3 regions of the Streptomyces sp. NPDC048462 genome follow, and region 3 is predicted to be linked to each of the others. Evidence: riboswitches for the same ligand, from Rfam matches in the RefSeq annotation. Region 3 holds a riboswitch; each other region holds the start of a gene.
What was found. A riboswitch is a leader RNA that binds a small molecule or an ion and turns the genes downstream of it on or off. The one in region 3 is predicted to bind cobalamin.
Positions count from the first base shown of each region.

Region 1: it holds a riboswitch for cobalamin, as region 3 does, so the genes downstream of both, ACGFU6_RS31555 (ribonucleoside-diphosphate reductase subunit alpha) here and ACGFU6_RS09550 (ABC transporter substrate-binding protein) in region 3, are expected to answer to the same signal.
Region 2: it holds a riboswitch for cobalamin, as region 3 does, so the genes downstream of both, ACGFU6_RS36050 (cobalamin biosynthesis protein) here and ACGFU6_RS09550 (ABC transporter substrate-binding protein) in region 3, are expected to answer to the same signal.

Region 1 covers NZ_JBICXG010000026.1:21,042-31,513, reverse strand. The annotation lists gene ACGFU6_RS31565 (GntR family transcriptional regulator) at 1-39, shown strand, start outside; gene ACGFU6_RS31560 (ribonucleotide-diphosphate reductase subunit beta) at 233-1,249, opposite strand; gene ACGFU6_RS31555 (ribonucleoside-diphosphate reductase subunit alpha) at 1,249-3,645, opposite strand; cobalamin riboswitch at 3,785-3,922, opposite strand; gene ACGFU6_RS31550 (GNAT family N-acetyltransferase) at 3,964-4,476, opposite strand; gene mctP (monocarboxylate uptake permease MctP) at 4,620-6,248, opposite strand; gene ACGFU6_RS31540 (DUF3311 domain-containing protein) at 6,245-6,451, opposite strand; gene ACGFU6_RS31535 (GntR family transcriptional regulator) at 6,790-7,560, opposite strand; gene ACGFU6_RS31530 (extracellular solute-binding protein) at 7,842-9,125, shown strand; gene ACGFU6_RS31525 (carbohydrate ABC transporter permease) at 9,224-10,216, shown strand; gene ACGFU6_RS31520 (carbohydrate ABC transporter permease) at 10,213-10,472, shown strand, end outside.
Region 2 covers NZ_JBICXG010000038.1:19,763-30,234, forward strand. The annotation lists gene ACGFU6_RS36030 (cobyrinate a,c-diamide synthase) at 1-41, opposite strand, end outside; gene cobO (cob(I)yrinic acid a,c-diamide adenosyltransferase) at 35-634, opposite strand; gene ACGFU6_RS36040 (putative cobaltochelatase) at 634-2,673, opposite strand; gene ACGFU6_RS36045 (cobyric acid synthase) at 2,670-4,319, opposite strand; gene ACGFU6_RS36050 (cobalamin biosynthesis protein) at 4,316-5,329, opposite strand; cobalamin riboswitch at 5,474-5,607, opposite strand; gene ACGFU6_RS36055 (hypothetical protein) at 5,779-6,012, opposite strand; gene ACGFU6_RS36060 (anion permease) at 6,025-7,311, opposite strand; gene ACGFU6_RS36065 (class II aldolase/adducin family protein) at 7,548-8,279, shown strand; gene ACGFU6_RS36070 (alpha/beta hydrolase) at 8,359-9,486, shown strand; gene ACGFU6_RS36075 (hypothetical protein) at 9,672-10,472, shown strand, end outside.
Region 3 covers NZ_JBICXG010000004.1:231,772-242,243, forward strand. The annotation lists gene ACGFU6_RS09530 ((2Fe-2S) ferredoxin domain-containing protein) at 1-366, shown strand, start outside; gene ACGFU6_RS09535 ((2Fe-2S)-binding protein) at 363-1,058, shown strand; gene ACGFU6_RS09540 (ABC transporter ATP-binding protein) at 1,224-2,024, opposite strand; gene ACGFU6_RS09545 (FecCD family ABC transporter permease) at 2,021-3,112, opposite strand; gene ACGFU6_RS09550 (ABC transporter substrate-binding protein) at 3,109-4,176, opposite strand; cobalamin riboswitch at 4,206-4,348, opposite strand; partial or broken gene ACGFU6_RS09555 (solute carrier family 23 protein) at 4,499-4,942, opposite strand; gene ACGFU6_RS09560 (isopenicillin N synthase family dioxygenase) at 5,032-6,018, opposite strand; gene ACGFU6_RS09565 (amidohydrolase family protein) at 6,232-7,548, opposite strand; gene ACGFU6_RS09570 (uracil-xanthine permease family protein) at 7,545-8,261, opposite strand; partial or broken gene ACGFU6_RS09575 (solute carrier family 23 protein) at 8,335-9,114, opposite strand; gene ACGFU6_RS09580 (hypothetical protein) at 9,585-9,809, shown strand; gene ACGFU6_RS09585 (alpha/beta fold hydrolase) at 9,815-10,472, shown strand, end outside.

The sequences.
Region 1 (10,472 bases), on a different contig from region 3:
GCGGCGGCTTACGTCCTGGAGTACGACTTCGACGCGTGACGGGTCCAGTTCCGAGCACCGCCCCACCTCGCGCGCGTGGTGATGCGTTCTGCTGTCGACTTCGCACGGGGCCCTTCTCCGCGTTCGTCGCCAGCGCGCGGGCCGGAACGTTCGACGTCGCCTGACTCAACGCCACAGCGCCGCCCCACCGTGCCGAACGCACAGTGGAGCGGCGCTGCCGTAAGAGCGGGGTCTAGAACTCGTCGTCGAAGCCGACCGTGCCCTCGACCGCCACCTGGTAGGCCGACGGGCGGCGCTCGAAGAAGTTCGTGAGCTCCTGGACGCCCTGGAGCTCCATGAACGAGAACGGGTTCTGCGATCCGTACACCGCGGGGAAGCCCAGCCGGGCGAGCCGCTGGTCGGCCACGCACTCCAGGTACTCGCGCATGGACTCCGTGTTCATGCCCGGCAGGCCCTCGCCGCACAGGTCACGGCCGAACTGCAGCTCCGCCTCGACGGCCTCCTTCAGCATGTCGGTGACCTGCTGCTGGAGGGCGTCGTCGAAGAGTTCGGGCTCCTCCTTACGGACGGTGTCCACGACCTCGAACGCGAAGCTCATGTGCATGGTCTCGTCGCGGAAGACCCAGTTCGTCCCCGTGGCGAGGCCGTGCAGCAGGCCGCGCGAGCGGAACCAGTAGACGTAGGCGAACGCGCCGTAGAAGAACAGCCCTTCGATGCACGCCGCGAAGCAGATCAGGTTCAGCAGGAAGCGGCGGCGGTCGGCCTTCGTCTCCAGCCGGTCGATCTTCTCGACCGAGTCCATCCACTTGAAGCAGAACTGCGCCTTCTCACGGATCGAGGGAATCTCCTCGACCGCGTCGAAGGCCGCCGCCCGGTCGGCCGGGTCGGGCAGATAGGTGTCGAGCAGCGTCAGATAGAACTGGACGTGCACGGCCTCCTCGAACAGCTGCCGCGACAGGTACAGCCGCGCCTCGGGGGAGTTGATGTGCTTGTACAGCGTCAGCACGAGGTTGTTGGAGACGATCGAGTCACCGGTGGCGAAGAACGCGACGAGCCGCCCGATCATGTGCTGCTCGCCCGGCGACAGCTTGGCGAGGTCGGCGACGTCGGAGTGCAGGTCGACCTCCTCCACCGTCCAGGTGTTCTTGATCGCGTCCCGGTAGCGCTCGTAGAAGTCCGGGTAGCGCATCGGCCGCAGGGTCAGTTCGAAGCCCGGGTCCAGCAGGTTCTTGTTCTCGGATGTGCTCATTACTGGCAGGCCTCGCAGGACTCGGGGTTTTCGAGGGAGCAGGCGATCGCGTCCGCGTCGGGCGCGGTCGCCTGCTGTACGGGAATGGGGGCGGCGGCGGCCGTCTGGCCGGACGCGGCACGCGCGATCCGGGTCGCCGGGCGCGAGCGCAGGTAGTACGTCGTCTTCAGCCCCTGCTTCCAGGCGTACGCGTACATCGAGGAGAGCTTGCCGATCGTCGGCGTCTCCAGGAACAGGTTCAGCGACTGGCTCTGGTCCAGGAACGGGGTACGGGCCGCCGCCATGTCGATCAGTCCGCGCTGCGGGATCTCCCACGCCGTGCGGTACAGCGCCCGCACGTCCTCCGGGATCCACGCGAAGCCCTGGACCGAGCCGCTCGCCTCGCGCAGCGCCTCGCGGGTCCGCGCGTCCCACACGCCGAGCCTCTTCAGCTCGTCCACCAGGTAGGCGTTGACCTGGAGGAACTCACCGCTGAGCGTCTCGCGCTTGAAGAGGTTGGAGACCTGCGGCTCGATGCACTCGTACACGCCCGCGATCGAGGCGATCGTGGCGGTCGGCGCGATGGCCAGGAGCAGCGAGTTCCGCATGCCGCTCTTCGCGACCCGGGCGCGCAGCGTGTCCCAGCGCTCCGGCCAGTTCAGCTCGGTCTCGTAGTGGTCGGGGTGCAGCACACCGCGCGCGGCCCGCGTCTCGGACCACGCGGGCAGCGGGCCCGAGCGTTCGGCCAGCTCGCAGGACGCCTCGTAGGCGGCGAGCATGATCCGCTCGGAGATCTTCGTGGAGAGCGCGCGGGCCTCGGGGGAGTCGAAGGGCAGCCGCAGCTGGAAGAAGACGTCCTGGAGACCCATCGCGCCCAGCCCCACCGGCCGCCAGCGGGCGTTGGACCGGCCGGCCTGCTCGGTCGGGTAGAAGTTGATGTCGACGACCCGGTCCAGGAAGGTCACGGCGGTGCGCACGGTGGCGTCCAGCCGTTCCCAGTCGATCGTGCCGCCCTCGACGAACGCGCCGAGGTTGACCGAACCCAGGTTGCAGACGGCCGTCTCGCCGTCGTCGGTGACTTCGAGGATCTCGGTGCACAGGTTCGAGGAGTGCACGACGCGGCCCGGCTCGGCGGTCTGGTTCGCGGTCCGGTTGGAGGCGTCCTTGAACGTCATCCAGCCCTGGCCGGTCTGGGCGAGGGTCCGCATCATCCGGCCGTACAGCTCACGGGCCGGCATCGTCTTGCGGGCCAGGCCCTTGGCCTCGGCCGCCCGGTAGGCGGCGTCGAACGCGTCGCCCCACAGGTCGACCAGCTCGGGCACGTCGGCCGGGGAGAACAGCGACCACTCGGTGTCCGCGTCCACCCGGCGCATGAACTCGTCCGGGATCCAGTGCGCCAGGTTCAGGTTGTGCGTGCGCCGCTGGTCCTCGCCCGTGTTGTCGCGCAGCTCCAGGAACTCCTCGATGTCCGCGTGCCAGGTCTCCAGGTAGACCGCGGCGGCGCCCTTGCGCCGGCCGCCCTGGTTGACCGCGGCGACGGAGGCGTCGAGCGTCTTGAGGAACGGCACGATGCCGTTGGAGTGCCCGTTGGTGCCCCGGATCAGCGAACCGCGGGCCCGGATGCGGGAGTACGAGAGGCCGATGCCACCCGCGTGCTTCGACAGCCGCGCCACCTGGTGGTAGCGGTCGTAGATCGAGTCCAGCTCGTCCAGCGGCGAGTCCAGCAGGTAGCAGGAGGACATCTGCGGGTGCCGGGTGCCGGAGTTGAAGAGCGTGGGGGAGGAGGGCAGGTAGTCCAGCCGGCTCATCAGCCGGTACAGGGCCGCGACCTCGTCCAGGGCGCGCTCGGAGTCGTCCTCCGCGAGCCCGGCGGCCACCCGCAGCATGAAGTGCTGCGGGGTCTCGACGACCTGGCGGGTGATCGGGTGGCGCAGCAGGTAGCGGCTGTGCAGGGTGCGCAGCCCGAAGTAGCCGAACCGGTCGTCGGCGCCGTCGGTGAGGGCCCGGTCGACCAGCGCGTCGAGAGCGGCCGCGTGCAGCGTCACGAACTCGGCGGTGCGGTCCGCGATCAGGCCTTCGCGGTGGCCCACGGCGACGGACGCGGAGAAGGACGTCGCGCCCTGGCCGGCCGCCTCGTCCGCGATGGTGCGGGTGAGGAGGCGGGCGGCGAGCCGGGAGTAGGCGGGATCCTCGGAGATCAGGCCCGCCGCGGCCTCGGTGGCCAGCGAGCTCAGCTCGGCCTCGTCCGACCGGGCGTTGCGGCCGCGCAGCGCGGCGCCGGCGACGCGTCCGGGGTCGGTGTCGGGCAGGTCCGCGGTGAGGGCGGTGAGGGTCCGCAGAAGTGCGGTGCCCGGTCCGTCGCTCGTGGGTCCCGTTGATTCGGCCGCTGAAACCGGATCGGCTGGCGCGATGGTCACGTGGTGCTCTCCCTCGCTCGGCTCTGGGCCGGCGGGGGAGCGGGGCAGCCGGGCGGAGCGGGGCCCGGTCGGGGCAGCACTCCGTGCGGCGTCCACCGGCCCATCCACGAGGCCCGGACGTCTGGGCATCCGGTTCGGTCGAGCCGGATGCGCTGTCGGCAGGTCCTCGGACTCGGAGGTGCGCAAAAGCACACCGAATACACCGTTGCGGGACAGTTCCGGATTCGCACCGGATTTCCCTGCGGCGACAGCGAGCACGAGCATACATGTGGGGGCCGCTGGATGAGGCAGCCCCCACATGTTGTGTCGCGTGACCGATCAAGAGACCGCCGGGAACTCCAGGCGGTATGTCAGCAGCGAGAGCCCTTCGATGGGATACCAGTCCTTTTCGGGGGTCCGGACGAAGCCGAGGCGCCCGTAGATCCTATGGGCCCCGCGCATCGCCGGCTGCGTCGACAGGACGATGCCGGTGACCCCCGGGGTGGCTCGTGCGCGGTCGATACAGGCCCGGACGAGCGCCTCGCCCGCCCCGGCCCCACGTGCCTCGCGCGAGACCGCGAGCATCCGGAACTCGGCCTCGTCCGGCGCCGCGATGTCGGCCCAGCGGTTGCCCGGCGGCGCGTAGGTGACCCCGCCGAGGACCCGGCCCCGCGCGTCCGCCGCGACGAGCACCTCGGCCTCGGCGGCCCGCCGGGGGACGTCGCGCAGTTGCACCAGATACGGGTCGTCGGCGCCGAAGTCCAGCAGCCCGTCCCCGAGATAGGCCTCGGCGGTGATCTCGCCGAGGGCGGCGTACTCGGCGGGCTCGACCGGCCTGATGGTTATGTCCATGCACGGAAGTCTGCCGCACCCGCGGGCGGCGCCGGCACGGGTTTTCCCCGGCGGCTCCGGCGGCGCTGCCCGAGGGTTCCCCGGACGCGCGAACGGGCCGCCGCTCCCCACGTGCTGGGGTGCGGCGGCCCGTGGCGCCTCGGTCAGTGACCGCCGGGCGCACCGGCCGTGGCCGGCGGGAGCTCCGTCTTCACGCCCGGGTCGCCCGCGTCGGCGGTGTAGTCGGCGGGAGAGGTCTCGTCGATCCCCGCAGGCGCCTTCACGGCGTTCAGGACGAAGGTGAGGACGACGGTCACCACGACGTTCAGCACGAACGCCGTCAGGCCGATGTAGCCGATCTCGCCGATGCCCGGGATCTCCTTGGACGAGCCGCCGAAGTGCGCCTGGGTGGGGCTGGCGACCCCGTAGGCCGCGGCCGTTCCGTAGACCATGCCGACCGCCCAGCCCGCGAGCAGCGCCCAGCGGTGGAACCACCGGGTGAAGAGGCCGCCGACCAGGGCGGGCATCGTCTGGAGGATCCAGATCCCGCCGAGCAGCTGGAAGTTGATCGCGACCGTCTTGTCCATGGTGAGGACGAACGCGAGCGCGCCGACCTTCACCAGCAGCGACACCAGCTTGGAGACCTTGGTCTCCTGGGCGGGCGTCGCGTCGGGCTTGATGAAGTCCTTGTAGATGTTCCGGGTGAAGAGGTTCGCCGCCGCGATCGACATGATCGCCGCGGGGACCAGGGCGCCGATGCCGATGGCGGCGAACGCCACGCCCGCGAACCAGTCGGGGAACATGTTCTCGAAGAGCTGCGGGATGGCCAGCTGGCCGTTGTCCACCTTGACCCCGGCGGCGATCGCCATGAAGCCGAGCAGCGCGAGCAGCCCCAGCATCAGCGAGTACAGCGGCAGGATCGTGGTGTTGCGGCGGATCACGTTGCGGCTGCGGCTGGAGAGCGTCGCCGTGATGGAGTGCGGGTACATGAAGAGCGCCAGCGCCGAGCCCAGCGCCAGCGTGGCGTAACCCCACTGGCCGTCCACGCCGGGCGCGAGCGCACCGGTCGGCTTGGAGCCCGGCGGGCCGTTGAACTTCTCCTGCGCGGCGGCGAAGATGTCGTCGAAGCCGCCGAGCTTGATCGGGATGTAGATGATCGCCACGAGGATGACCAGGTAGATCAGCCCGTCCTTGACGAACGCGATCAGCGCGGGTGCGCGCAGGCCCGAGGAGTACGTGTACGCGGCGAGCACCGCGAACGCGATCAGCAGCGGCAGGTCCTTGACGAACCAGTTGGTGTCCTCGCCGCCGCCGACGCCCATCACGTCCAGCACCGCCTGGATGCCGACGAGCTGGAGCGCGATGTACGGCATGGTGGCGAGGATGCCGGTGACCGCGACGGCCAGCGAGAGCCCCTTGGAGCCGAACCGGCCCCGGACGAAGTCCGAGGTGGTGACGTAGCCGTGCTTGTGCGAGACCGACCACAGGCGCGGCAGGAAGGTGAAGATCAGCGGGTACACCAGGATGGTGTAGGGCACCGCGAAGAAGCCGGCCGCGCCGGCCGCGTAGATCGCCGCCGGTACGGCCACGAAGGTGTACGCGGTGTAGAGGTCGCCGCCGAGCAGGAACCAGGTGACCCAGGTGCCGAAGGACCGTCCGCCCAGGCCCCATTCGTCGAGGCTGGCCTCGTTCTCCGCCTTGCGCCACCGGGCGGCCATGAAGCCGACGACCGTGACGGCCAGGAAGAAGAAGATGAAGACGCCGAGCGCGATGCCGTTCACGCCGTCCTTCATGCGGACGCACCCCCCTTGCGGGCGCGCTGGTCACGCTGCCACAGCTTGTACGCGATCATCGTGAGTGCGGTCGAGATGAGCACCCAGAGCATCTGGTACCAGTAGAAGAACGGGATGCCGATGAAGGTCGGGTCGATCTTGGCGTACGAACTCACCCAGAGCATCGCCACGAACGGCGCGATGAGGCAGAGGGCGATGACCACCCGCACGGGTGTGACCGTGGGCGGCTTTCCTCCTGGGTCCGCTGGCTTTCCTTCTGGGTCTGCTGACATGGCGGCGACTCCGTCCCCTCGCTGATCACCTTTGCAATGCGCAGGAAATCTAGGCGAGGGTCCCGGCCAGCGTCACCCCCTGTCCGCATTGCGGTCCGGCAACGGTCCTCCGGCCGGCGGCGGGTGGCAGGAATGGTCCCCGGCGCCGGCCAAGTGGTGGGGGATGTGGTTCAGACCAATGGCGGGACGAAGGGCTGACCGGGGGACGGGAAAGCCCCCGCGGAAGCCGTTCCACGGGGGCTGTCGGGGTGGTGCGCCGGGGGTGCCGGTCAGTCCAGCGGACGCTTCAGGCGGGCCACGAACTTGTAGCGGTCACCTCGGTAGACCGAACGGACCCACTCGACCGGCTCACCCTGCTCGTCCAGCGAGTGACGGGAGAGCATCAGCATCGGCAGGCCCACATCCGTGCCGAGCAGTCCGGCCTCGCTCGGGGTGGCGAGCGAGGTCTCGATGGTCTCCTCGGCCTCGGCCAGCCGGACGTCGTACACCTCGGCCAGGGCCGTGTAGAGGGAGGTGTACTTCACCAGTGAACGCCGCAGCGCCGGGAAGCGCTTGGCCGAGAGGTGGGTGGTCTCGATCGCCATCGGCTCACCGCTCGCCAGCCGCAGCCGCTCGATCCGCAGCACGCGGCCGCCGGCGGTGATGTCGAGGAGTCCGGCGAGCGTGTCGTCGGCCGTGACGTAGCCGATGTCCAGCAGCTGGGACGTCGGTTCCAGTCCCTGGGCGCGCATGTCCTCGGTGTACGAGGTGAGTTGCAGGGCCTGCGAGACCTTCGGCTTGGCGACGAAGGTGCCCTTGCCCTGGATGCGTTCCAGCCGGCCTTCGACGACCAGTTCCTGGAGCGCCTGGCGCACGGTGGTGCGCGAGGTGTCGAACTCGGCCGCCAGGGTCCGTTCCGGGGGTACGGGGGTGCCGGGCGGCATCGTGTCCGTCATGTCGAGGAGATGCCGCTTCAGCCGGTAGTACTTCGGAACGCGCGCGGTACGCGTCCCGGCGCCCCCGCCCGTCTCGGTCTCCGAACTGCCCCCGTCGACGCCCATGGCCCGCCTTCCCGACTGCTGCGCTGCTGCCGTCACCGGCTCCTCCGTCTGTCGCGGCTCACATGGTGGCACGGTCCGGTCACGGCTCGTCGCCCTCCCTCAGATGTCGGTCCTATAACGGACGCGAGTGCACTTCTTATACACCCTTGACACCCCTAAAGGTCTAGGCCAAGCTCCCGGTACTGGTCTAAACCATTAAAGACCAGGTTCCAGCCCCAGTAGTACTCGTCGACGTTATTTGCGCGGTGGGCGGGGGTTGCAGCATCCCTGAGGAGGGTGGCGTGAAGCGCAAGCTCATCGCGGCGATCGGCGTCGCGGGCATGGTGTTCGGCATGGCGGCCTGTGGTTCGGACGACGACAGCGGCGACGGCAAGAAGGCCGGTGCCGAAGGATACGCGGGCCAGACCCTGACTGTCTGGACGATGTCCGGCTCGAACCCGCCCGGTTGGACCAAGACGGTCACCGACGAGTTCGAGAAGAAGACCAAGGCCAAGCTGAAGATCGAAGTCCAGCAGTGGAACGGTATTCAGCAGAAGGTCACCACGGCGCTCTCCGAGTCCAACCCGCCCGACGTGCTGGAGATCGGTAACACCCAGACCCCGGCGTACGCCAAGACCGGCGGTCTCGCCGAGCTCGCCGACGTGAAGAAGGAGATCGGCGGCGCCTGGCCCGACGCGGTCAACGCCCCCTCCGTCTTCGAGGGCAAGCAGTACGCGCTGCCGTGGTACTTCGGTAACCGCGTCGTCATGTACAACAAGAAGGTCTTCAAGGACGCCGGTATCACCGAGACGCCGAAGACCCGCGCGGATCTCTTCAAGGCCTTCGACGCCATCAAGAAGAAGGGTGACGCCGAGCCGATCTACCTGCCCGGCCAGAACTGGTACTTCTTCGACGGTCTGCTCGTCGGCCAGGGTGTCGAGCCGGTCAAGAAGGAAGGCGACAAGTACGTCTCCAACCTGGCCGACCCGAAGGTCGCCGCGGCCATGGACGTGTACAAGAAGTACCAGTCCTACTCCAAGGCCCCCAAGGACAAGGACGAGGCCACCCCGCAGCAGGCCGAGGTCTTCGCCAAGGGCAAGACCGGCGCCATCATCGCGATGGGCTACGAGGCCGGCACGGCCATCAAGGCCAACCCGAAGCTCGAGAAGGACATCGGCTTCTTCACCATCCCCGGTGAGACCGCCGAGAAGCCCGAGGGTGTCTTCCTCGGTGGCTCCAACTTCGCCGTCGCCGCGGGCAGCAAGAAGCAGGACCTCGCCAAGGAGTTCCTGAAGATCGCCCTCAGCGAGGCGAACGACGGCGCTCTCGTCAAGGAGGCCGGCTGGACCCCGAAGTCCGAGGCCATGCAGAAGTTCGCCGTGGGCCAGCCCGCCGCCGAGGCCGCCGGCCCCGCCGCCGCCAAGTCCGGTGGCACGACGCCGCTGATCCCGGAATGGGCGCCGGTCGAGAACCCGCCGAACCCGATCAAGACCTACATGACACTGGTCCTGCAGGGTAAGTCGTCCGCCGCAGCAGCCAAGCAGGTCGAGGGCGAGCTCAACAAGCGCCTGAGCCAGCAGCAGTAGTCGCAGCAGCGCGACACACTCCGGGGCGGCGGGCATCCACCCGCCGCCCCGGCTGTACGCACCGTTCCTGTAGGGCTCTGTTGGAAGTGATGACGAGCATGGCAGTAGAGACCAATCCGTCGGACGTGGCTAAGACAGCCGCAGGCGGGGGCCACGGCGGGCAGCCACCCGCCGGACCGGGCGGCAAACCCGGGCGGAAGCTGGGCGCGGGGACAGCGGCCTATCTGCTGCTCGTACCAGCGCTCGCCGTGACGGCGCTCCTCCTCGGCTATCCCCTGGTGAAGAACGGCATGCTGTCGTTCCAGAACCTCAATATGGGGCAGCTGATCCGGCACGCCACCGAATGGAACGGGTTCAAGAACTACAAGGAGATCCTCGGTGGTGAGGACTTCTGGCGCGTCACCGTCCGCACCATCGTCTTCACCAGCATCAACGTCGCGCTGATCATGCTGCTCGGCACGCTGGTCGGACTGCTGCTCGCACGCCTCGGCAAGAGAATGCGGCTGACGCTGCTGCTGGGCCTCGTGCTCGCCTGGGCCATGCCCGTCGTCGCGGCGTCCACGGTCTACCAGTGGCTCTTCGCCTCGCGGTTCGGCATCGTGAACTACGTACTCGACAAAATCGGCTTCCACTCCATGGCCGAGTACAACTGGACCGGCTCGCAGCTCTCCACCTTCTTCGTGGTCGGGCTGCTGATCGTCTGGGGGTCGGTCCCCTTCGTGGCGATCAACCTCTACGCCGCCACCACGACGATCCCCAAGGAACTGTACGAAGCCGCCTCGCTCGACGGAGCCGGCAGCTGGAAGAGCTTCACCTCGGTGACGTTCCCGTTCATCCGGCCCTTCCTCTACGCCACGACCTTCCTTGAGGTCATCTGGGTGTTCAAGGCGTTCCCGCAGCTCTTCACCATCAACGAGGGCGGTCCCAACCGCCTCACCGAGACGCTGCCCATCTACGCCTTCGTCGAAGGGGTCGGAAACCAGCACTACGGCATGGGCGCCGCGATCTCACTGCTCACCATCCTGATCATGCTGGGGCTGACCTCGTACTACCTCCGCATCGTTCTCAAGCAAGAGGAGGACGAGCTGTGAAGCGCTCACTGCTCAGCCGCATCTGGCCCAACGCAGCGGCGATCTTCCTCTTCGCCGTCTTCGTCTTCCCCGTCTACTGGATGTTCAGCACGGCGTTCAAGCCGACCGGCGACATCATCACGGAGACGCCGGTCTGGTTCCCGACCGACGTCACGTTCGACCACTTCAAGACGGCGTACCACGCACCGGACTTCTTCACGCTGGTCAGGAACTCACTGACCGTCACCGTGCTCGCGGTCGTCTTCTCGCTCATCAT
Region 2 (10,472 bases), on a different contig from region 3:
GACGACGGCGCGGCTATGACCAGGCGCGGAATCGTCACCACTCGATGCCCCTCTGGCCCTTCTGCCCGGCGTCCATCGGGTGCTTGACCTTCGACATGTCGGTCACCAGGTCCGCCGCGTCCAGCAGCGCGGCGGGCGCGTTGCGCCCGGTGATCACGACGTGCTGCGAGCCGGGCCGGTCGCGCAGCACCTGGACCACCTCGTCGGTGTCGACCCAGCCCCAGTGCATCGGGTAGGCGAACTCGTCGAGCACGTACAGCCGGTGCGTCTCGGCGGCGAGGTCACGCTTGACCTGCTCCCAGCCCTCACGGGCCGCCGCCTCGTTGTCCAGCTGCTGGTCGCGCTGGACCCAGGACCAGCCCTCGCCCATCTTGTGCCAGACGACGGGCCCGCCCTCGCCGCTCGCGCCGAGCACCTTCAGCGCGTTCTCCTCGCCGACCTTCCACTTCGCGGACTTCACGAACTGGAAGACGCCGACCGGCCACCCCTGATTCCAGGCGCGCAGCGCCAGCCCGAAGGCCGCCGTCGACTTCCCCTTGCCGACGCCGGTGTGCACCATCAACAGCGGCCGGTTGCGGCGCTGCCGGGTGGTGAGTCCGTCGTCCGGCACACTTACCGGCTGTCCCTGCGGCACTATGCGGCCCTCCTGTTGTCGCCCTGAACGTCCTTGACCAGCCCGGCGATCGAGTCGGCCCGCAGCTCGTCGAGCGTGACGGCGGTGCCGCCCAGCTCAGCCGCGAGATCCGCCGCGAGGCCGAGCCGCACCGGCCCCGCCTCGCAGTCCACGACCACGGACGCGATGCCCTCCGCCTCGTGCAGCCGGGCCGCCCGCGCGGCCAGCGCCACCGGCTCCGGCCCGCCGGTCGCGCGCCCGTCGGTCACCACGACCAGCAGCGGCCGCCGCGACGGATCGCGCAGCCGCTCCACCCGCAGTACGTCATGGGCCTTCAGCAGCCCGGCGGCCACCGGCGTGCGGCCACCGGTGGGCAGCGTCTCCAGCCGCGCGGCGGCCGCGTCCACCGAGGAGGTCGGCGGCAGCACCACGGCCGCCTCCTTGCCCCGGAAGGTGATCAGCCCGACCTTGTCCCGCCGCTGGTAGGCGTCCATCAGCAGGGAGAGGACCGCGCCCTTCACCGCCGTCATGCGCTGCCGGGCCGCCATCGACCCCGACGCGTCCACGACGAACAGCACGAGGTTGCCCTCGCGCCCCTCCCGGGTGGCCTGCCGCAGATCGTCCCGCCGCACCACCAGGCCCGGCCCGGACCGGCCCCGCGCCCGCTGGTGCGGGGCGGCGGCCTGCACGGTGGCGGCCAGGTGCAGCTTGGTGAGCGCGCCCTGCGGACGCCGTGCGCCGGTGGTACGCCCGTGCTCGGTACGCGCCCGGGAGCGCCGCCCCGCCGCGCCCTCGCCCAGGCCGGGCACGCTCAGCATCTTCGTCCGGAACGGCTCGCCGGCCCGCACGGGCTGCTGCTCGCCGCCCCCGACGGGCTGCCCCTGCCCCGGCTCCCGCTCCTTGCCCTGCTCGGGCACGGACTGCTCGGGCCCCGGCCCCTCGGGCGTGTCGTCGGCGCCGTCTTCCGGCTGCGGCGGTGTGTCGGGCCCGTCGCCCTGCGGGGGCGGGCCGCCGCCACCGGGGCCGTCCGGGTCCGGATCCTCGTCCTCGCCGCGGTTCTGCTCCAGCGTGTCGTCGAGCTTGTCCTCGTCGAGCCCCGGCGCGTCGAACGGATTGCGCCGGCGCCGGTGGGGGAGCGCGAGCAGGGCGGCCTGCCGTACGTCCTCGGCCTGGACGTCGGTGCGCCCCGCCCAGGCGGCCAGTGCCGTGGCGGTCCTGGCCATCACGATGTCGGCCCGCATCCCGTCGACCTCGAAGGCCGCGCAGGTGGCCGCGATCTGCCGCAACGCCCCGTCACCGAGCCGCACTTGCGGCAGCAGTGCCCGCGCGGCCGTGATCCGGTCCCGCAGTGCGCCCTCCTCCTCGGCCCACCGGGCGGCGAAGGCGGCGGGGTCGTCGTCGTAGGCGAGCCGCCGGCGCACCACCTCGACCCGCAGATCGGTCTCGCGCGAGGCGGCGACCTCGACGGTCAGCCCGAACCGGTCCAGGAGCTGGGGCCTGAGCTCGCCCTCCTCCGGGTTCATCGTCCCGACGAGCAGGAAGCGCGCGGCATGCCGTACGGAGACGCCTTCGCGCTCCACGTACGAGGCGCCCATGGCGGCCGCGTCCAGCAGCAGGTCGACCAGGTGGTCGTGGAGGAGGTTGACCTCGTCCACGTACAGGATGCCGCGGTGGGCGTCCGCGAGGAGCCCCGGCTCGAAGGCCTTCACGCCCTCGGCCAGCGCCCGTTCGATGTCCAGGGCCCCGACGAGCCGGTCCTCGGACGCGCCGACGGGCAGCTCGACCGTCCGCGCCGCCCGTGACGCGCCGGGCGCCGGCTCGTGCGGGCCGTCGGGACACGCCGGGTCGGGCGATGCGGGGTCGCAGGAGAACCGGCACCCCGGGACGACGGACACCTCCGGCATCAGCGCGGCCAGCGCGCGCACGGCGGTGGACTTGGCGGTGCCCTTCTCGCCCCGCACCAGCACCCCGCCGACGGCCGGCGAGACGGCGTTGAGCAGCAGGCCGAGCCGGAGATCGTCCTGCCCGACGATGGCGGTGAAGGGGTACGGCGTACTCACAGGGCCTCCTTGGTGGCGGCGGTTTCCAGCGGTTCCGACGGGCGTTCGGGCCCCGGTGGCGGCTGCGGGGCGGGGACCGGTGTGCGGGGTCCCCGCACGGCCGGGCTCCCGGGGAGCGGGGGCGCTCCCGGCGGGATGAAGGGGAGTCCGGCGGGAGCGCCCGACTCGATGAGCCGCCACAGCGCGTCGGTGTCGGCGTGTTCCTCGATGAGGTCACCGAGGCGGTCGAGCTGCTCCTCGCGCAGTGCGGCGAAACAGGTGCCGGGGGCGGGGACGAAGCGGCGCCCCGCGGCCCGCGCGACCTCGGCCAGGAAGCGGCGGCGGAACGCGTCGCTCTCCAGCGAGCCGTGCCAGTGGGTGCCCCACACCGCGCCGGACCGGCAGCCGTCCAGGCGCCGCCCCCGTGCGTCGGTGAGGAACGGCTCGCCGCCGCGCACGTCCGCGACGCCGTGGTGGATCTCGTACCCCTCGACGGGGGCGCCGAGCGCCTCGCCGACCGGCCGGGCGAGGGTCTTCTCGCGGTCGAACCGCACGCGTACGGGGAGCAGGCCGAGCGCGTCGACCTGTCCGGCGCGCGACTCCACCTCGTCCTCGATGTGTTCGCCGAGGATCTGGTAGCCGCCGCAGATGCCGAGGACCGGGCGGCCCTCGGCGGCGCGCCGCAGCAGCGCGTCGGCAAGGCCGCGCTCGCGCAGCCAGGCCAGCGCCTTCACCGTGCCCCGGGTGCCGGGCACGATGACGAGATCGGCGTCGGACAGCTCCTCGGGACGGTCCACGAACCGCACCACGACGCCGGGTTCGGCGGCCAGCGCGTCGACGTCGGTGAAGTTCGACATCAGGGGCACCGCGCACACGGCGACGCGCAGGACGTCCTCGCCGTGCGGGGGCGCGACGACGGACTCGCGCACGGTGCCGCGCAGCGAGACCCGCAGCCCGTCCTCCTCGTCGATGCCGAGGCCGTGGGCGAACGGCAGCACTCCGTACGTGGGCCGCCCGGTGAGACCGAACAGCATGTCCAGGCCCGGCTCCAGCAGTGACACGTCACCGCGGAACTTGTTGACCAGGTAGCCGGCGATCAGTTCCTGGTCCTCGGCGGCGAGCAGCGCCGTCGTACCGAAGAACGAGGCGAAGACCCCGCCGCGGTCGATGTCCCCGACGACCACCACCGGGAAGCGGGCCGCCCGTGCGATGCCCATGTTCACGATGTCGGTGCGCCGGAGGTTGATCTCCGCCGGACTGCCCGCCCCCTCGCAGATCACCGCGTCATACGTGGACCGGAGCTGCTCCAGGCAGTCCACGACGGTGGACAGCAACTGCTCCTGCCTGCCGCCGTGGTAGCCGCGGGCGCTCATCTCACCGACCGCGCGCCCCATCAGGACGACCTGGCTGGAGCGGTCGCCGCCGGGCTTGAGCAGCACCGGGTTCATCAGCGCGGTCGGCTCCACCCGGGCGGCCTGGGCCTGCATGGCCTGGGCCCGGCCGATCTCGGCGCCCTCGCGGGTGACGAAGGAGTTGAGTGACATGTTCTGCGCCTTGAACGGCGCGACCTTCACCCCCTGGCGCACCAGCCAGCGGCAGATGCCCGCCGTGACGACGCTCTTGCCCGCGTCCGATGTGGTCCCGGCGACCAGCAGTCCGCCGCTCATGTCGGTCTCCGTCCTGAGGTGCGCGCACCCGGGGCAGGTGTGCCCGGACCGCGCGTCGAGGTGATCCGCCGTGCCGCGGCGCCCGCGCCCAGCCGGGCCGCCACGCTCACACCGAGGGCCAGCACGCCGATCCGGCGCGAGAGCCGTACGGCGCGTTCGATGTCCTTCGTCCCCACCGCCCGGCCGGCGGCGCCGTTGAGTACGGGGCGGTGCTCGACCCGGCCGCCGTAGGCGAGGGTGCCGCCGAGCCGTACGCCCAGCGCGCCCGCGAACGAGGCTTCCACCGGGCCCGCGTTGGGGCTCGGGTGCCGGTGGGCGTCCGTACGCCAGGCCCGCAGCGCACCCCGGGGCCGTCCCCCGGCGGCGACCGCGAGCAGCGCGGTCAGCCGGGCGCCGGGCCAGCCCACGAGGTCGTCGAGGCGGGCCGAGGCCCAGCCGTAACGCAGATGGCGGGGCGACCTGTGCCCGACCATCGCGTCCAGGGTGTTGGCGGCCCGGAAGCCGACGAGCCCGGGGACCCCGCCCAGCGCGCCCCACACCAGTGCGCCGACCACGGCGTCGGAGGTGTTCTCGGCGACGGACTCCACCACGGCACGGGCGATCTGCGGTCCGTCCAGGGACTGCGGGTCACGGCCGCACAGGCGGGGCAGCCGCTCGCGGGCCAGTTCGAGGTCGCCGGCGGCCAGCGCGCCGCCGATGGACCGGGCCTCGCGCCCGAGCGACGTACCGCCGACGACGGACCAGGTGGCGGCGGCGGTCAGGGCCACGGACGCGGCGGGACGGCGGCGCAGCGCACGGGCGGCCAGTGCCGCGCCTCCGGCGGTGCCTCCGGCGCAGACCAGGGTGTGCAGCGCGCCCCACCCGCGGTGGTCGCGCCACAGGCGGCGTTCGATGCCTGCCGCGGCCCGCCCGAAGGCGGCGACCGGATGTCCCCGGCGGGGGTCACCGAGCAGCAGATCACCGATCAGACCGGCCGTGGCGCCGTACGCGAAGATGCGATCGGCACGCACGGTTCAGCCGGCCGTCGCGCCTCGGACGCCCTTGGTGCGGGCAGCTGGCGGCGGGGGAGACAGGGATACGGACGCACGGCGGCCGGGCATGGCGATATGTCCTCACTCAGGGTCCGCGCCCTGGTTCGACGTGATCGGCGACCAGAGTCTCCTGGCTCCCGGATCCGCAGTACCCCCGGTCTTCCAGCCCACTTGGCGTGGACCGTGACTTCCGGTGGTGGGGGACTGCTCCCCGGTGACAGTGGCGGGACCGCGCCGGATTCGCACCGGCTTCCTCTGCTGTCGCCGTAATGGCTCCGGCAGTCCACCACGCTCCGCGAACGCCAGTCAACCTACCGTTGACCTGCGGCGGCGCAGTGTGCTGAGACCCACATCGGGCCGGCCGCACGCGAGGTGCGGCCGGCCCGATACGGCGGATGGTTCAGGTGCGGTGGGTCGGGGACTGCGGCTCAGGCGACGATCATGTAGATGCCGTAGGCCACCGCCGCCGCGCACAGCCCGAAGCAGGCGTACGCGCCCGCGCGGGCGAGCATCAGGGACCCGCCGGCCTGACCGCCCGGTGCGGCCGCCTCGGCCTGCCGGGAGAGGCCGACGATGCCCAGGGTGAAGAGGCCCACCAGCGCGACGGTGGCGACGAGAGAGACGCCGAAGACGGTGCCGAGGGCTGCCCAGTCGATGTTCATGGAGGATCTTCCTTACACCGTGGCAGGTCGTGCCGGGTCGGCGGCTACGGGCCCGGCCGGGGCCGGGATGGTGGTCTTGAGGTCATGCTGGGCCTGGGCCGCGGTGGGCGGCGGGCTGACGGCCGCGATGGCGGTGGTGACGACCCCGGCGGGTTCGGCGTTCCCGCCGGCCGTTGCGCCGTTCTGGCCGCCGGGCCCGACGTCGTCCTGGCCGACCGGCTTGCGGCGGGACAGGACCCAGATCGCTCCGGAGCCCGCGACCAGCAGCAGGGCGACGAGCACGACGCCCCAGGTGCCCTGCTTGGTGAGGAACTCCGCCCCCGCGCCGACCAGACCCGCGGCGGGCAGCGTCAGACCCCAGGCGACGAACATCCGGGTGGCGGTGGACCAGCGGACCACACCGCCCCGGCGGCCGAGGCCGGCGCCCATCACCGCACCCGAGCAGGACTGGGTGGTGGAGAGGGAGAAGCCGAGGTGCGAGGAGGCCAGGATGACCGTGGCCGCACTGGTCTGGGCGGCGAAGCCCTGCGGCGGCTTGAGCTCGGTGAGGCCGCTGCCCATGGTGCGGATGATGCGCCAGCCGCCCAGGTAGGTGCCGAGCGCGATGGCCAGACCGGCGCTGACGATGACCCAGACCGGCGGGTTCGCACCGGGGGAGAGCACCCCGCCGGTGACCAGGGCCAGCGTGATGATGCCCATGGTCTTCTGCGCGTCATTGGTGCCGTGGGCGAGCGAGACCAGCCCGGCGGAGGCGATCTGCCCGGCCCGGTAGCCCTTGGCGGTCGCCTTCTCCTGGGCGTCGTTACGGATCTTCCCGCCGATCCGGTAGGTCAGCCTGGTGGCCAGCAGTGCGGCCAGACCGGCGACGAACGGGGCGGCGACCGCGGGGAGCAGCACCTTGGTGACGACGGTGCCGCCGTCGACCGAGGACCAGCCCGCGGACATCACCGCGGCGCCGATCAGACCGCCGAAGAGGGCGTGCGAGGAGCTGGACGGCAGCCCGACCAGCCAGGTCAGCAGATTCCACAGGATGGCGCCGACGAGCGCCGCGAAGATGACCTCGGTTCTGAGGCCGTTCTCGTTGATGATCCCGCCGGAGATCGTCTTGGCGACCTCCACCGACAGGAACGCGCCGACGAGGTTGAGAACGGCGGACATCGCCACCGCTGTCTTGGGTTTGAGTGCGCCGGTCGAGATGGTGGTCGCCATCGCGTTGGCGGTGTCGTGGAAACCGTTCGTGAAATCGAACACTAGAGCTGTCACGATCACAATCGCGAGCAGCAGCGTGATGTGTTCCATTTACCCAGGCAATCGTTCGACGTCAGTGGCACGTGGAACGTAGGCAACCCGGGTGAACGGAAGATGAACTGAACAGGGCGTTGCGGTGACTCCAATCGGAGTGGCGATGCCCCGTTTGGCCGTGGTCCGACAGGGCGGGACGGGCGCCGGGCCGTGTGGGCCCGGAATCCGGGTCCGGCCGGCCTCCGGAAACAGGGCAGAAACATGGGCCGCTCATCAGTGGAAAGGATCTTCGTATGAGCGATCAGCGACAGGGTCCGGTCGAACAAGCCGTGGGCGTCGGACAAACCGCGGGCACCGGACGGGCCGGGGACGTCCGGCTGTCCGGGGACATCGGGCGGGCCTGGGGCGCGGTCGTCGCCACCGCCCGCCGGACGGCGGCCGACGGACTGGTCGTCGGCACCTCGGGCAACGTGTCGGCGCGAGTGGGCGGCACCGTCCTGGTCACCCCGAGCGGCGTGCCGTACGACCGGCTCCGCCCCCAGGACGCGGTCGGCGTCGATCTGGAGGGCAACCAGGTCCTCGGCGAGCTGGCCCCGACCAGCGAACTCCCGCTCCATCTCGCGGTCTACCGGAACACGACGGCGGCCGCCGTCGTGCACACCCACGCGGTGCACGCCACGGCCGTCTCCACGCTCGTCGCCGAAGTCCCGCCGATCCACTACGCGGCCGCACTGCTGGGCGGTCCCGTCCGGGTCGCCGCCTATGCCCGGTACGGCACCGACGAACTCGCCGCGAACATGCTGGCCGCCCTGCGGGACCGCACCGGCTGCCTGCTCGGCAACCACGGGACCGTCACCTACGGAGCAACCCTCGACGAGGCGTACGACCGCACCGCCCAGCTCGAATGGCTGTGCCGCCTCTGGCTCGCCGCGAGCGCCGTCCCCGGCCGCTCCCCGGCCCTGCTCACCCCGGACCAGCTGAGCGATGTCCGGGAGGCGCTGAAGGGGTACGGGCAGCCGGGCTGAGGCCGCCGGGGCGGGCGGCCTCGGCCCGGACGGCCCCCGCCCGCTGGCCGAGTGCGCGGGTGCCCATGAGACTGAGGGCGTGCGCCCGGTTACAGCGACGGCAGCAGTCGTCACCTCCCTCATCGGCGCCGGTGCGGCAGCGGTCGCGGCCGGCCGGTACGCCGGCGACGCCGCCCTCGGGGCGCCGTCCGGCCGTCCGTTCCCCGCCGACCGCAGACTCACCGTGCACGCGACGGCGGCGGGACAGGTCACCCTGACCCGTTCCTTCGCCGCGCTGCGCCCCGGCACCTACGGGCTGGCCGGTGACGACGTCCACGCCGTCGTCGGCCCGGTCATCGAGCAGGCCCACCAGGCCGCCGACACCGTCGTGCGCCGGCTGGAGCGCGTCAGCCACGGCACCCTGCGCCCCGGGGACAAGGTCCGCATCACACCCGAGGTGTACAGCGGCGACCCCACCGCGGCCCTCGGCCTCGGACACCGCGAGGTCGAGATCACCGGCGAACTCGGCGCCCTGCCCGCCTGGTTCGTGCCCGGCGCACGCGACACCTGGGTCATCACCGCGCACGGCATCGGCACCACCCGGGAACACCCCCTGAACCTGCTCCCCTTCCTGAACGGACAGCAGCTGCCGGTGCTCGACCTCGCCTACCGTGGCGACGCCGGAGCACCGCGCTCCCCGGACGGGCTCAGCCACCTCGGGGAGTCCGAATGGCGCGACCTGGACGCGGCCATCCGCTTCGCGGTCCGCTACGGCGCCGAGAAGGTCGTGCTGCACGGCTGGTCGACCGGCGCCTCCATGGCGCTCCACGCGTCCGCCAACTCCGCTCTCCGGGACCGGATCTGCGGCCTCGTCCTCGACTCCCCGGTCATGGACTGGGCCACCACCCTGCGCGCCCTGGCCGCCGCCCGAGGGGTGCCGTCCGCCCTGCGGCCGCTCGCCGTCCGGGCCGCCCAGGGGCAGACCGGGCTGAGCGGTGCCCGGCTCCTGGACACCTCGCTGCCCCGGACCCTGCACGTCCCCACTCTGATCTTCCACGGCCCCGACGACACCCTGGCGCCCTGGCAGCCCTCCAGGGTGCTCGCCGCCCGGCGCCCCGACCTGGTCGCCCTGCACCCCGTGGCACAGGCTCCGCATGCGGCGATGTGGAATGCCGACCCGGACTATTACGAGGAGACGCTGCGACGCTTCCTCACGCCCCTGATGTGAGCTGATGTGCCGCTTCGGCCGGTTGGTACCGGACGGTGCGCACCCCCCGGGACACCGGTGATCCGGGTTCCGTTTGGGCTTTCGGGCTGTCAGAGGCAAGACTGCTCCCCGTGACGTCCCGTACCCCGCGCGACTCCAGGCTGCGACTTGTCCGCCCGCGACCCCTCGCCACCGCTCACAAGGCCGTGATCACCCGGCGCACCAGGCCGGCACCCCGCCCGCCCGAGGGCACCCCGCCCAGGGCGGAACTGGCCCGCCAGGCCAGGACCGCTCTCGCCGACGCCGTGCGGATCGCCCGCTGGGCCGCCGGCGGCTCCCGCCCAGGCACCCCACCGCTGGCCCCCACGGCCCTCGAACGGGCCTCCTCGGAGCTGCAGTTGTCCCCGGGCCAGGTGCGGTCCGGCTGGGACCGGGCCCGGCTGGCCGGTCTCGTCGAACTGCACGGCGACACCGCACGGCCCGGCTGGCGGCTGCGCGCCTGGGACCGTGACGACTCCGCGGTGCTCCGCGGCTGGGTGGCGCTCTTCGACGCCTGGTCCCTCGTCCACCCCGCGCCGCGGGACATCGAGTCCACCGCGGTCGCGGAGGCCGTCGAGGCCGTGCCCCAGGTACTCTCCCTCCTCCAGCTCTCGGCGGGCCCGGTCACCGTGCCCGCCCTGCTCGACCTGCTGGGCCAGCGCGTCGCGGAACTCCACGAGGAGCGCTGCGAGGTGCCGTACGGGCCCCAGCCGCTGCCCGTCCCCGCCGAGGCCGCTCCCCCCGCCCACCCCGAGGCGCTGGTCGCCCTCCTCCTCGACTGGGCCCTGGAGGGGCTGGCCGCCGTCGGAGCGCTCACCCTCGGCTCCGGACACGCCACCCTCACCCCGCTCGGCAACTGGGCGGTCTGGGTCAAGCTGGAACAGATCTGCGTCGCCGCCCAGAGCCCGGCCGGGAACATCGAGCAGTCCGCCGCCGACATGCTGCTCGGCTGCGCCCGGCTCACCCCC
Region 3 (10,472 bases):
GCGCCGACGTCGGACCGGACGGTCCCCTGCCGGGTGGTGGTGTGCCGCGACTGCTGCTGCGGCACGGTCAAGGTGCGGGGCGATCACCCCGCGCAGACCGCGCGGTTGCGGGAGATCGCCCCGGTGCGGACCTCCGACTGCCTGGACCTCTGTGAGCAGGCCAACGTCATCGTCGTACAGCCTTCTGCCGTCGGGCGGGCGGCAGGAGCCCGGCCGGTCTGGCTCGGCCTGGTCAACGACCCCAATGCCACCGAGGACATAGTGGATTGGGTGCGGGCCGGCGGGCCGGGTGTCGCGGACCGTCCCGGCATCCTCGACCTCTATCTGATCGACCCGCCGCGCCGCGTGAGGACGGCGACCTCATGACCAGCGGTGGGCGCGCGGCGGACGCGGTACCGGCGCACGAGGTCGTCGTGGCGCTGCGCGACGTGGCGCGGATGGGCGGATTCTTCGTCCTGGACACGGCCCGGGGGCCCGGGTCCGGTGCAGGAGGGCTCACACGGGAAGGGTTCGGCGCGCGGGCCAGGACGGTCAATGAACGCTACGCCACCGCCGAGGCCCGCGTCGGAGTCTCCATCGCCCATCTCGGGCTCGCGGCCCGCCTGTGGTCACCGGTTCTCGCCTGCGCGCTGTTGCACGGGATCGTGCCGGAGACGACCACCGTGGAATGGGCCGGTGACAGTGCGGCGCTCCGGCTGGCCGAGCCTCGGGGCAGCCGTGCTCCGCAGCCGGCGTCGTCGCTCGCCGATGCCGTCCGCGCTCAGGCGGACGGTGTTCTGGAGGGTGTGGAGCGGGGCCTGCCCGTCAAGGTGGCTCCCCGCCTGCTCGCGGGTAACTCGGCTTCCGCGCTGGTCGGTTCGGCGGCGCAGCTGCTCAGGTCCCGGCCCGACCTGCGGGCACCGCTCACCGGGCTGACCAGGGAACTCCTTCAGACGGGGCGGCTGTTGGGTACGGGCGAGGTCACCGGCCCCGAGCTGACGTTCCGGCGGCGGAGCTGCTGTCTGTACTACCGGGCCTTGAACGGTGCGAAGTGCGGTGACTGCTGCCTGGCCCGGTGACCGGAGCGGAGCAGGCCACAGGGGCCCGCTCCGCCCGCTGCCGAACGTGCCCGGGATCCGCTCACCGCGACGCGGGCAGCCGGTGTCGCGGTGGGCCCGGCGTCCCGGATCCGGCGCCGCGGCTCGTACCCCGGCACCGGCGTCCAGTTGACCCAGGACGCCCGGTCACCGGTTCGCGTCGGGCACAGGCACGTCCGCCGGCAGGAACGTCACCTGGGGACGGCCCGTGCGAGGATGCACCGCGACCTCGGCGGTCACCTCGTAGACCTCCGCGAGCAGGCGCGGAGTGAGCACCTCGTGCGGAGCACCGGACGCGACGACACCGCCGTCGCACAGAACGAACAGGCGATCGCAGTAGTACGCGGCCAGGTTGAGGTCGTGCAGGGCGACGAGGACCGTCGCGGGCAGCCGGCGCAGCACGGCCAGGATCTCCAACTGGTGCCGGATGTCGAGGTGGTTGGTCGGTTCGTCCAGGACGAGCAGCGACGGCTCCTGAGCCAGCGCGCGGGCGATCAGCACCCGTTGGCGCTCGCCGCCGGAGAGCCGGTCGAAGGCGCGGCCGGCCAGGGGGACGGCGTCGACCGAGACGAGTGCGGCCTCGATCAGCGCGGCGTCCTCGGTCGTGTCGCCCGACAGCAGTCGCTTGTGCGGGGTGCGGCCCATCGCGACGACTTCACGCACGCTCAGATCGAGGCCGGACGGAGTGTCCTGCACCACTGCGGCCAGGGTGCGCGCCAGCCGGCGCGGTGGCAGTGACCAGGTGTCTTCGCCGTCGACGCGGACCGTTCCGGCTGCCGGCCGCAGTATGCGGTAGACGGCGCGCAGCAGGCTGGACTTGCCGCTGCCGTTCGGTCCGACGAGGCCGATCGTCTCCCCGGGGCGGGCCGTGAGCGTGACGTCGTGGACCAGTCGCCGGGCCCCGGCCGTGAGCGTGACGCACTCGACGCGCAGTTCGGCCGCCGTCATGCCGCGCCTCCGGCGTTCCTACGGGCGTCGCGTCGCATCAGCCACAGGAAGAAGGGCCCTCCGCACAGGGCGGTGAGGACGCCGACCGGCATCTCCTGCGGTGCCGCTACGGTCCGCGCTGCGATGTCCGCCAGGACCAGGAAGGACGCGCCCCCGAGCGCGGCGGCGGGCAGCACACGCCGGTGGTCAGCGCCGACGAGGAGCCGTACGGTGTGCGGCAGCATCAGTCCGACGAAACCGATCGGTCCGGCCGAGGCGACCAGCACTCCGGTGACGAGCGAGACGAGCACGAACATCCGGGCCCGGAAACGGGCGACGTCCAGGCCCATGGTGGCGGCGGCCTCCTCGCCGGCGAGCAGCAGGTTCAGGTTCGGGGACTGCACCATGAGGACGGCGATGCCGAACAGCAGCGCCAGGCCCGGCAGCCACAGCGAACCCCAGGACACACCGCCCAGGCCGCCCAGCGTCCAGGCGAGGACCGTGCGCGCCTCGTTGCCGTTGTCCGTCGTCAGGAGCAGCAGGTTCAACAGCGCGCTGAGCACTGACGCCACCGCGACCCCGGCCAGGATGAGCCGCAGCGAGGTGATGCGGCCGCCGGTGCGGGCGGCGGCGTAGACGAGCACGAGCGCGCCCAGTGCCCCGGCGAACGCGGCCGCCGACAGGGACACCGTCCCGAAGAGGCTCACCCCGAACACGATCACCGAGACCGCGCCGAGCGAGGCGCCGGAGGACACCCCGAGGAGGTACGGCTCGGCGAGCGGATTGCGCACCAGCGCCTGCAACGCCGTACCGACGACGGCGAGACCCGCGCCGGTGACCGCGCCGAGCAGGACGCGGGGCCCGCGCACGTCGAGGACGATCGTCTCCCGCGCCCGGGTCCAGGTGGGTTCCGTCCAGTCGGCGCCGAGCGCATGGGTGACGATGCCCCACACCTGGCCGGGCGGCACGTGCACCGAGCCGAAAGCGAGTCCTGCGGTCGAGCAGGCGGCCAGTAGCACCGTGAGCCCGGCCAGGGTGAGCGCGAACGCGGCCCGGCGGCGCGGCTTCACCAAGGCGGTGTTCCCGGCGTCCGCGGTGGACGCGGTCACTTGAAGCTGTCCGGGTGCAGCCCGCGCGCCAGGTCGCCCACCGCGTCCGCCGAGCGGACACCGACGAGGGTGTCGGTCAGCGGCAGCACCACGAAACGCCTGTTCCTGATCGCGGGCACGTCGGCGAGGGCGGGCTGGGAGAGCAGGAACTTCTTCTTCTGCGCGACGCCGGTGCCCGCGTAGTCGTAGATGGCGATGACGTCGGGCTTGCGGTCGACGACCTGCTCCCAGGAGACGTCGCCGAACACGTCGTCCAGGTCGGAGAAGACGTTCTTGCCGCCTGCCAGCCTGATCAGCTCGTTGCCCAGGCCCTTGCCGCCGGCCGTGAAGGCGGACTTGTCGCCGCTGTCGTAGACGAACACGGAGACGTCACGCGCGTCCTTCACGGCCTCGCTCGCCTTGCCGGCGCGGGTGCGCAGCTCGGAGACGAGGGTGGCGGCGCGATCGGGGACGCCGAAGATCTTGCCGATCGTGCGTATCTCGGTGTACGTGTCCTCGATGGTCACCCCCTTCTTTCCGGCGCAGTTCTCCCGGTTGAGGTAGGTGTCGATGCCCGCGTCCCCGAGCGCCTCGCGTGAGCGGCCCTCCTTCTCCGCGAATGCGCTGGCGTACCCGCCGTAGACGAAGTCGGGATCGGTGTCGAGGACCTTCTCGAACGACGGCGCCTCCTTCGACAGCTGCGGGATCGACGCGAAGTCCTCGCGCAGCGCGGGCAGGATCGCCGAGTCGGGGTACGACGTACCGGCCATCCGGTCCTTGAGCCCCAGCGAGAGCATCACTTCGGTCGGATGCTGGTGGATGGTCACCGCACGGGACGGCGGCTTCGTGTACGTCGTCCTGACACCGCAGTTGTCGATGGTGACGGGGAAGCCCTTCGCCGCCGAGGCGCTCGCCTCCGGGGAGCCGGCGGTGGCCCCGGACGAGCCGCAGCCGGCCGTCAGCACAATCGCCGACAGCACGGTGAGGGCTGCGGCGAGGCGCGCGGGACCGCGCCCGCGTGGGGCTGCGAACGCCGCGGGCGAGGGGGAGAGCGAGAAAAGGGGACGGCTGTGACCGTCGTGCATGGGAAGCCTCCTGCGGAGTCCGCGCTCCTCGGATCGGGCCCGCGGCAGGTCAGTGACCTGACTTCCGCGCACGTCCCGTGGGACACGCGCGGTCACAGTGGCGGGACCGCGCCGGATTCGCACCGGCTTCCTGATTCCTGCCGCGGCTTTGACCTGGTGATCGTACGTAATGACCGGATGGACGAGGAAACCGGGTCGGCGCCGGGTCACTGGTACTCCTCGCCAAGCTGCCGAGCGCCGTGCGCCGGTGCGAACGAGGCCCGGTCTGGGCGAGGAAGCCCCGGCCGAACCGGGCCACGAGCAGGATCACGACCACCACGAACGCTGCGAGCGCGAGACGGGAGGGCGCCGCGTAGTCGGCCGCCCTCGGGTCGTTCCCGACGACAAGACTCACCCCCACCCCGATCAGCGCGAGGTCGACCACCGTGATCACCACACCGCTCACCAGCGGCGGGAAGAACCGCACGGCCTTCGCGAACGGGTAGGCGACCAGCAGCCCGAACACCCCCGCCGCCAGCATCGATCCGTACACGGCCTGGATGCCGTACTCCCCGGCGATCAGGATCATCGGCGTCACCGCGGTGAACGCCGCCCCCGCCATCACCGGCATCCGTACCCCGAGGATCCGGCCGACCCCGGCTCCCTGGATCATCGTGACGACGCCCGCGACGAGCAGATCGGCGTTGATGAGCACGGCGATGGTCGAGGCGTCGAGGCCGGCCGCCGCGCCGAACACCAGCGGTACGGTCACACACCCCGTGTACATCACGAGCACGTGCTGCAGCCCGAGTACCGCAAGCCGCCCGGACCCGGGCCGGCTGCTCCCTGGGGACGTCGTCACGTCACCCACCTCTCTCAGCGCTTGAAGTTGGCGGCGATGCGCTGCTGGATGTAGTCGGCAGCCGTGATCGGCGGATAGCGGCCGTCCGGCCCCTCGATCACCACGTCACGGTCCGCCTGTGCGAAGAACGCGATGCTGTGGCGGGCGGCCCTGTCGTCGCCCGGACCCGGCGACTTGACCCGGTGGAAGTTCGACGGCAGCCGGTCGTCGCTCCACCGCATCAGCATGTCACCGATATTGCAGGTGATCACGTCGTCGGCCGGCTCGACCGGCGTCCACTCCTGCGCTTCGGCCTCCCTGCCAGGGCACACCTGAAGCCCGCCCTGCCCGTCCCGCTGGAACAGCAGCGTGAGGCAGTCGAAGTCCGTGTGCGCGCCCGCCCGCCACACACCGGCGGGGATCTCGGCGTCCTCGGGCACCGCGAAGTAGTGCAGCATCCGCAGCGTCGACTGGTACTGGTCGCTCGCCGGGCGGTGGGCGCGGGCGAAGAACCCGTCGGGCAGCCCCAGCCTGTCGGCGAAGCAGGACAGCACGCGCATGGCAAGGTCGCGGCACTGCGCCTCGAAGGCCAGGGTGCGCTCGCGGAACCCGGGCAGAACGTCGTCGGGCCACAGCCCGTCCATGTGCGGGCGGGTCAGCTGGTAGGACTCCTTCTGGTCGGGCGTTCCGATCGACGGGCGGACCTGGGTCATGGACTCCCAGCCCGAGTTGAGGCCCCTCTTCAGTCCGTGCCGGGCCTTGGTCCCCTCCGGCAGTGCGAAGAAGCGTGCCGCGTCGGCGAACGCGGCGTCCACCGAGGGCTGTTCGATGCCGTGGTTGACGAGCTGGAAGAAGCCGATGTCCGTGGCGGCGGCCCACAGCTCCTCGGTGATCGCGGCCTTGCGGTGCTCGAAGCCGGTGAGGTCGATGCGGCGGATCTCCCGGACGGAGGTCTCCGTCCCGGCCCCGCCCATGCGGGTCTCTTTGTCCAGCTCGGCAAGGTGGTAAGCGGTGTTGGTCATCGCGGCTGTCGCTCCTCGAAGCGATCGTGGTGTACGGGATGCAGTCACCGCCCCTGCGATCCCCACCGCCGGCTCTCAGAGGCCCGCGGGCACGGCCGCGGCGGACCCCTTCGCGGGCCCGGCGCCGTGGGCTGGCGCGGGCCCCGGTCACCCGGGACCCGCACGCGATGTGCTCAGCCTGCCCGGCGCGTGTTTCCGCCGCGGCTCACGGTGTTACGCGGCCGTAAAGCCGAGCCGGGCCGCCAACTCCGCCGACGGCAGCCGGACATGCTCCCCGTCGCGCACCAGGACCTCCCCGCCGACCATGACGGCCGCCACGGTCCTGCTGCCCGCACAGGTCAGCAGGGTGGCACCCGGGTCGCGTACGGGAAGGCACGCGTAATCCCGGTCGAAGCGGTGCAGCACCAAGTCCGCCTGCATCCCGGGCCGTACCCCGTCCGGGCGCTCCTCCAGGCCGAGGACCCGGTTCGCGCCGTTGGCGGCCAGCGCGAACATCTCCGGGAAGCCGAACAGATCGGCCTTGCGGTGCGCGGCCCGCTGCACATACGCGCCGATGCGCAGCGCCTCCAGGATGTCCTGGGTGTCGTTGCTGGCCGCGCCGTCGACACCGAGCCCGACCCGCAGTCCGGCCGCCAGCATGTCGGGCACGGGAGCGATCCCGCTGCCCAGGCGCATGTTGCTGAGCGGGTTGTACGAGACACCGACCCCGTGCCGCGCCAGCGTCGCGCGACCTGCAGCGTCCAGCTCCACACAGTGCACCGCGAGCAGCCGCTCCCACAGGAAGCCGGCCCGCTCCAGATATTCGACGGCTCCGACCCCCGCGTGCTCACGGCACATCACGTCGTCGGTCGCCGTCTCCAGGAGGTGCAGCGAGACGGGCAGGCCCCGCTCGTCGGCGTAGGCGCGCACGGCCCTCATCCCGTCCGGCGTCAGGCACCGCGGATTGGGCACCGCCACTGCGACCTCGACCCGGCTGCCGTGCGCGGCCGCTATCAGCTCGTCCGTGTGGGAGAGGGCCTCCTCCAGCGGCTGCATCAGGCGCGGGTCGAACCCCCACTTGCGGCTGAGGTCGCCGCGGTCGGCGACGCCTCGGCACAGCACGGCCCGCACCCCGCTGGCGCGCAGCGCGCGCAGCACGGCGTCGTGCACGTCGGGCGACGGGTGCGGCCACATGTGCTCGACGAGCGTGGTGGTGCCGCTGCGCAACGCCTCCGCGGCGGCGGCCGTCGCGGTCGCGTACGCCCGCTCGGGCGTCAGCAGCGCCGCTTCCTCGCCGACCGCGCTGAGCCATGCGAGCAGCGGCAGTCCTTCGCCGATGCCGCGCAGGCCCGCTTGGAAGAGATGGGTATGGGTGTTCACGAGTCCGGGCGTCAGATGCCCCCCGGCGCCGTCCAACACGATCTCTCCCGGCGGAAGTTCGCCGTGAGGCAGGAGAGCTCGGACGCGGCCGTCGGCCAGGTGCACGTCCATCCCCGCGTGCCAGGTGCCACCGCTGAAGACCGTGACGTCCGTGATCGTGTCGAGGGTCATCGGGAGAGGTCCTTCCGGCGGGGCGTGTGGTGGAACAGCAGGTTCAGGGCGAAGGCGACGATGCCGGTGACGGCGATACCGCTGTCCAGGACCGGGCGCGCGTAAGACGGCAGAGGGGCGTAGAAGTCGGGGGCGCCGACCGGGATCATGCCGAGCGCGAAGGCGAGGGTGACGGTCAGCAGGTTCCGCGAGTCGGTGAGATCGGCGCGGGCCAGGACGCGCAGGCCCACCGCGCCGACCGTGCCGAACATGACGAGCGACACCCCGCCGAGCACCGGTCCCGGCACGGCGGCGACGGCCGCGCCGAGCACCGGGACGAAGGCGAGCACCACCATCAACGCTCCCGAAAGAGCCACGACATGACGGCTTCGCACCCGTGTGACACTGAGCAGCCCCACGGACTGCCCGAACGTCACGATGGGGAACGAGGCGAGTGCCCCGGACACGACCGTCGCCGCGCCGTCCGCACGCAACGCCCTTACCACGGTGGGCGCGTCGTCGCCGCGTTCCACGATCTGCCCGACGGCGAGCGTGTCACCCACCGACTCGACCATGTTCACCAGTTGCACGACCAGCATCGCCGCGACGGCCGGCACGATGAACGTGGGCGCGCCGAAGGCGGTCGGATCGGGAGCGGTCACCACGTGCGCGTCCGCGACGCCCGTACCGTCGAACAGGCCCAACTGCACGGCGATTACGGTCCCCGCGGTCATCGCGGCGAGTACCGAGTACCGAGAACCGGGCGAGCGCGGGCGGCGCGAGCAGTTCCGCCACCACGACGAGCAGCACGGTCACGGCGGCGAGCCCGAGCCCGCGGCCGCTGCCGCCGCCGCCGTTGATCAGTCCTGCCGCGGACGGCACGAGCGAGAACCCGATCACGGCGATCACGGTCCCGGTGACCAGCGGCGGGAACAGGTGCAGCCATCGCCCGAACCACGGCGCGATGGCCACCGTCACCAGGCCGGACACGATCGTGGCCCCGAACACGGCCGCGAGCCCGTGCTCCTTCCCGATCAGCACGGCGGGCGTGATCGCGGTGAATGTGGACCCCATGACGATGGGAAGCCTGGCCCCGAACCACTTGACGCCGAGCGACTGCAACAGCGTGGCGAGCCCGCTGACCAGCAGGTTGGCACTGATCAGCAGCCTTATCCGGTCCTCGGGCAGATGGAGCGCGCTGCCCACGAGTAGCGGCATGGTCGCCATGCCCGCGTAGGCGACGAGCAGGTGCTGCAGGCTCAGCGGCACCAGGCGGCGCAGCGGCGGGCGTACGTCCACGGGGTGAGGCCCTTGCGCGGGCGCGACAGCGTGCTCGGCGACAGCCATCGTTCCTCCCTGAAAGCTAGGCGGAAGACGGCTGGTTCGCGCCGGGGCACGACAGTGGCCCCGCACACACGGGCCGTTGCAGCCATGGCCGGTGTGAGGGCGACCATAGGGACACCGTGTTTCGCCCGCGTTGCGCCGGGAATTCGGGCACGGAGCCGGATGGCGCCCCGCTCCACATCGGCTCAGACCCATCGTGGACTGCGACACGCTCTCCGTGGGCGTCGAGGTGATCCCCGACATCACGAGCGGCTCCAGAGCGCCCGTCCCTGGCAGGCACGTCTACTGCCGGAGTCGACACAGGATTCAACCGTGGAACCGGGGGCACGCTGAACTCCATGACCCGCGGGGAGAAGAATTACTACTAGCTGACCGATGCGCACGGCCGTAGGGAAAGCTGAGGCGACGTCGAATACTTGGGAGCGTCTGATGCGAATCGTTGTCGGACTTTTCATATTCATCTTTGCGGGATTTTTTGTCGTATCTTCCAAGCGGCTCAGCCGATCTGCCGGAGGCAGTCAGGCGCTATCGCAAGGTATGCAGGCCTGGAATCGTCTGCTATTCGTCCTTATTGGTGGAGTCCTTTCTCTCGCCGGCCTGGCCTATGCTTTCGGGCTCTTTGGGTAATCCCTTCGTGCGGCAATGCATGGGTTTATGTGTCAGATAGCGGTATTGCGCCGGTGTGAGCCGGTCTTCCGCCTGAAGGATCTTCAGTGGCGCAACGACCGGTAGCGAAGATCCCGCTCTCGGTGACAAGGTCCTACGGCTCCGAACCGCACCGCGACGCCCTGCGCTGCGCAAGCGCAGGGATCCTGCCCGTCGCCTCCCGCAAGGACCGCCCCCAACGGCTCAAGTGCCTGGGCAAGGTCGGCTGCGCCTGTCGCGTCGATCCGCAGATGATCCAGCTGTTCTACAGCCGGCCCCTTCTGCGAGGATGAGCCGTATGAGCGTGCGTAGGAGGAACCGGGTGCGGGTGTCAGGCCGCGCAGGCGCACCGGTGGTGGTGCTGGCGCATGGTTTCGGGTGCGACCAGAACATGTGGCGCCTGGTCGCGCCGACTCTGGAGCGGGACTTCACGGTGGTGGTCTTCGACCACGTGGGCGCCGGCCGTTCCGACCTGGCGGCATGGAGCAGGGACCGGCACTCCAGCCTGGACGGATATGTCGAGGACGTCCTGGAGATCTGCCGCGACCTGGACCTGGGGCCGGTGACGTTCGTGGGGCACTCGGTGAGCGCGATGATGGGCGTGCTGGCCGCCGTCCGGCATCCCGAGCTCTTCGCGGGCCTGGTACTCCTCGCTCCGTCACCCTGCTTCATCGACGACCCCTCGGCCGGCTACCGCGGCGGCTTCAGTGCCGAGGACATCGAGGAACTCCTCGAATCCCTGGACGCGAACTACCTCGGCTGGTCGGGCGCCATGGCCCCGGTCATCATGGGCAACCCCGAGCGCCCCGCGCTGGGCGAGGAGCTGACGAGCAGCTTCTGCGCCACGGACCCCGAGATCCAGCGGGTCTTCGCCCGGGTGACGTTCCTCTCCGACAACCGCGCCGACCTGGAGCGGGTGACCGTGCCCACCCTGGTCGCCCAGTGCTCCAGCGACG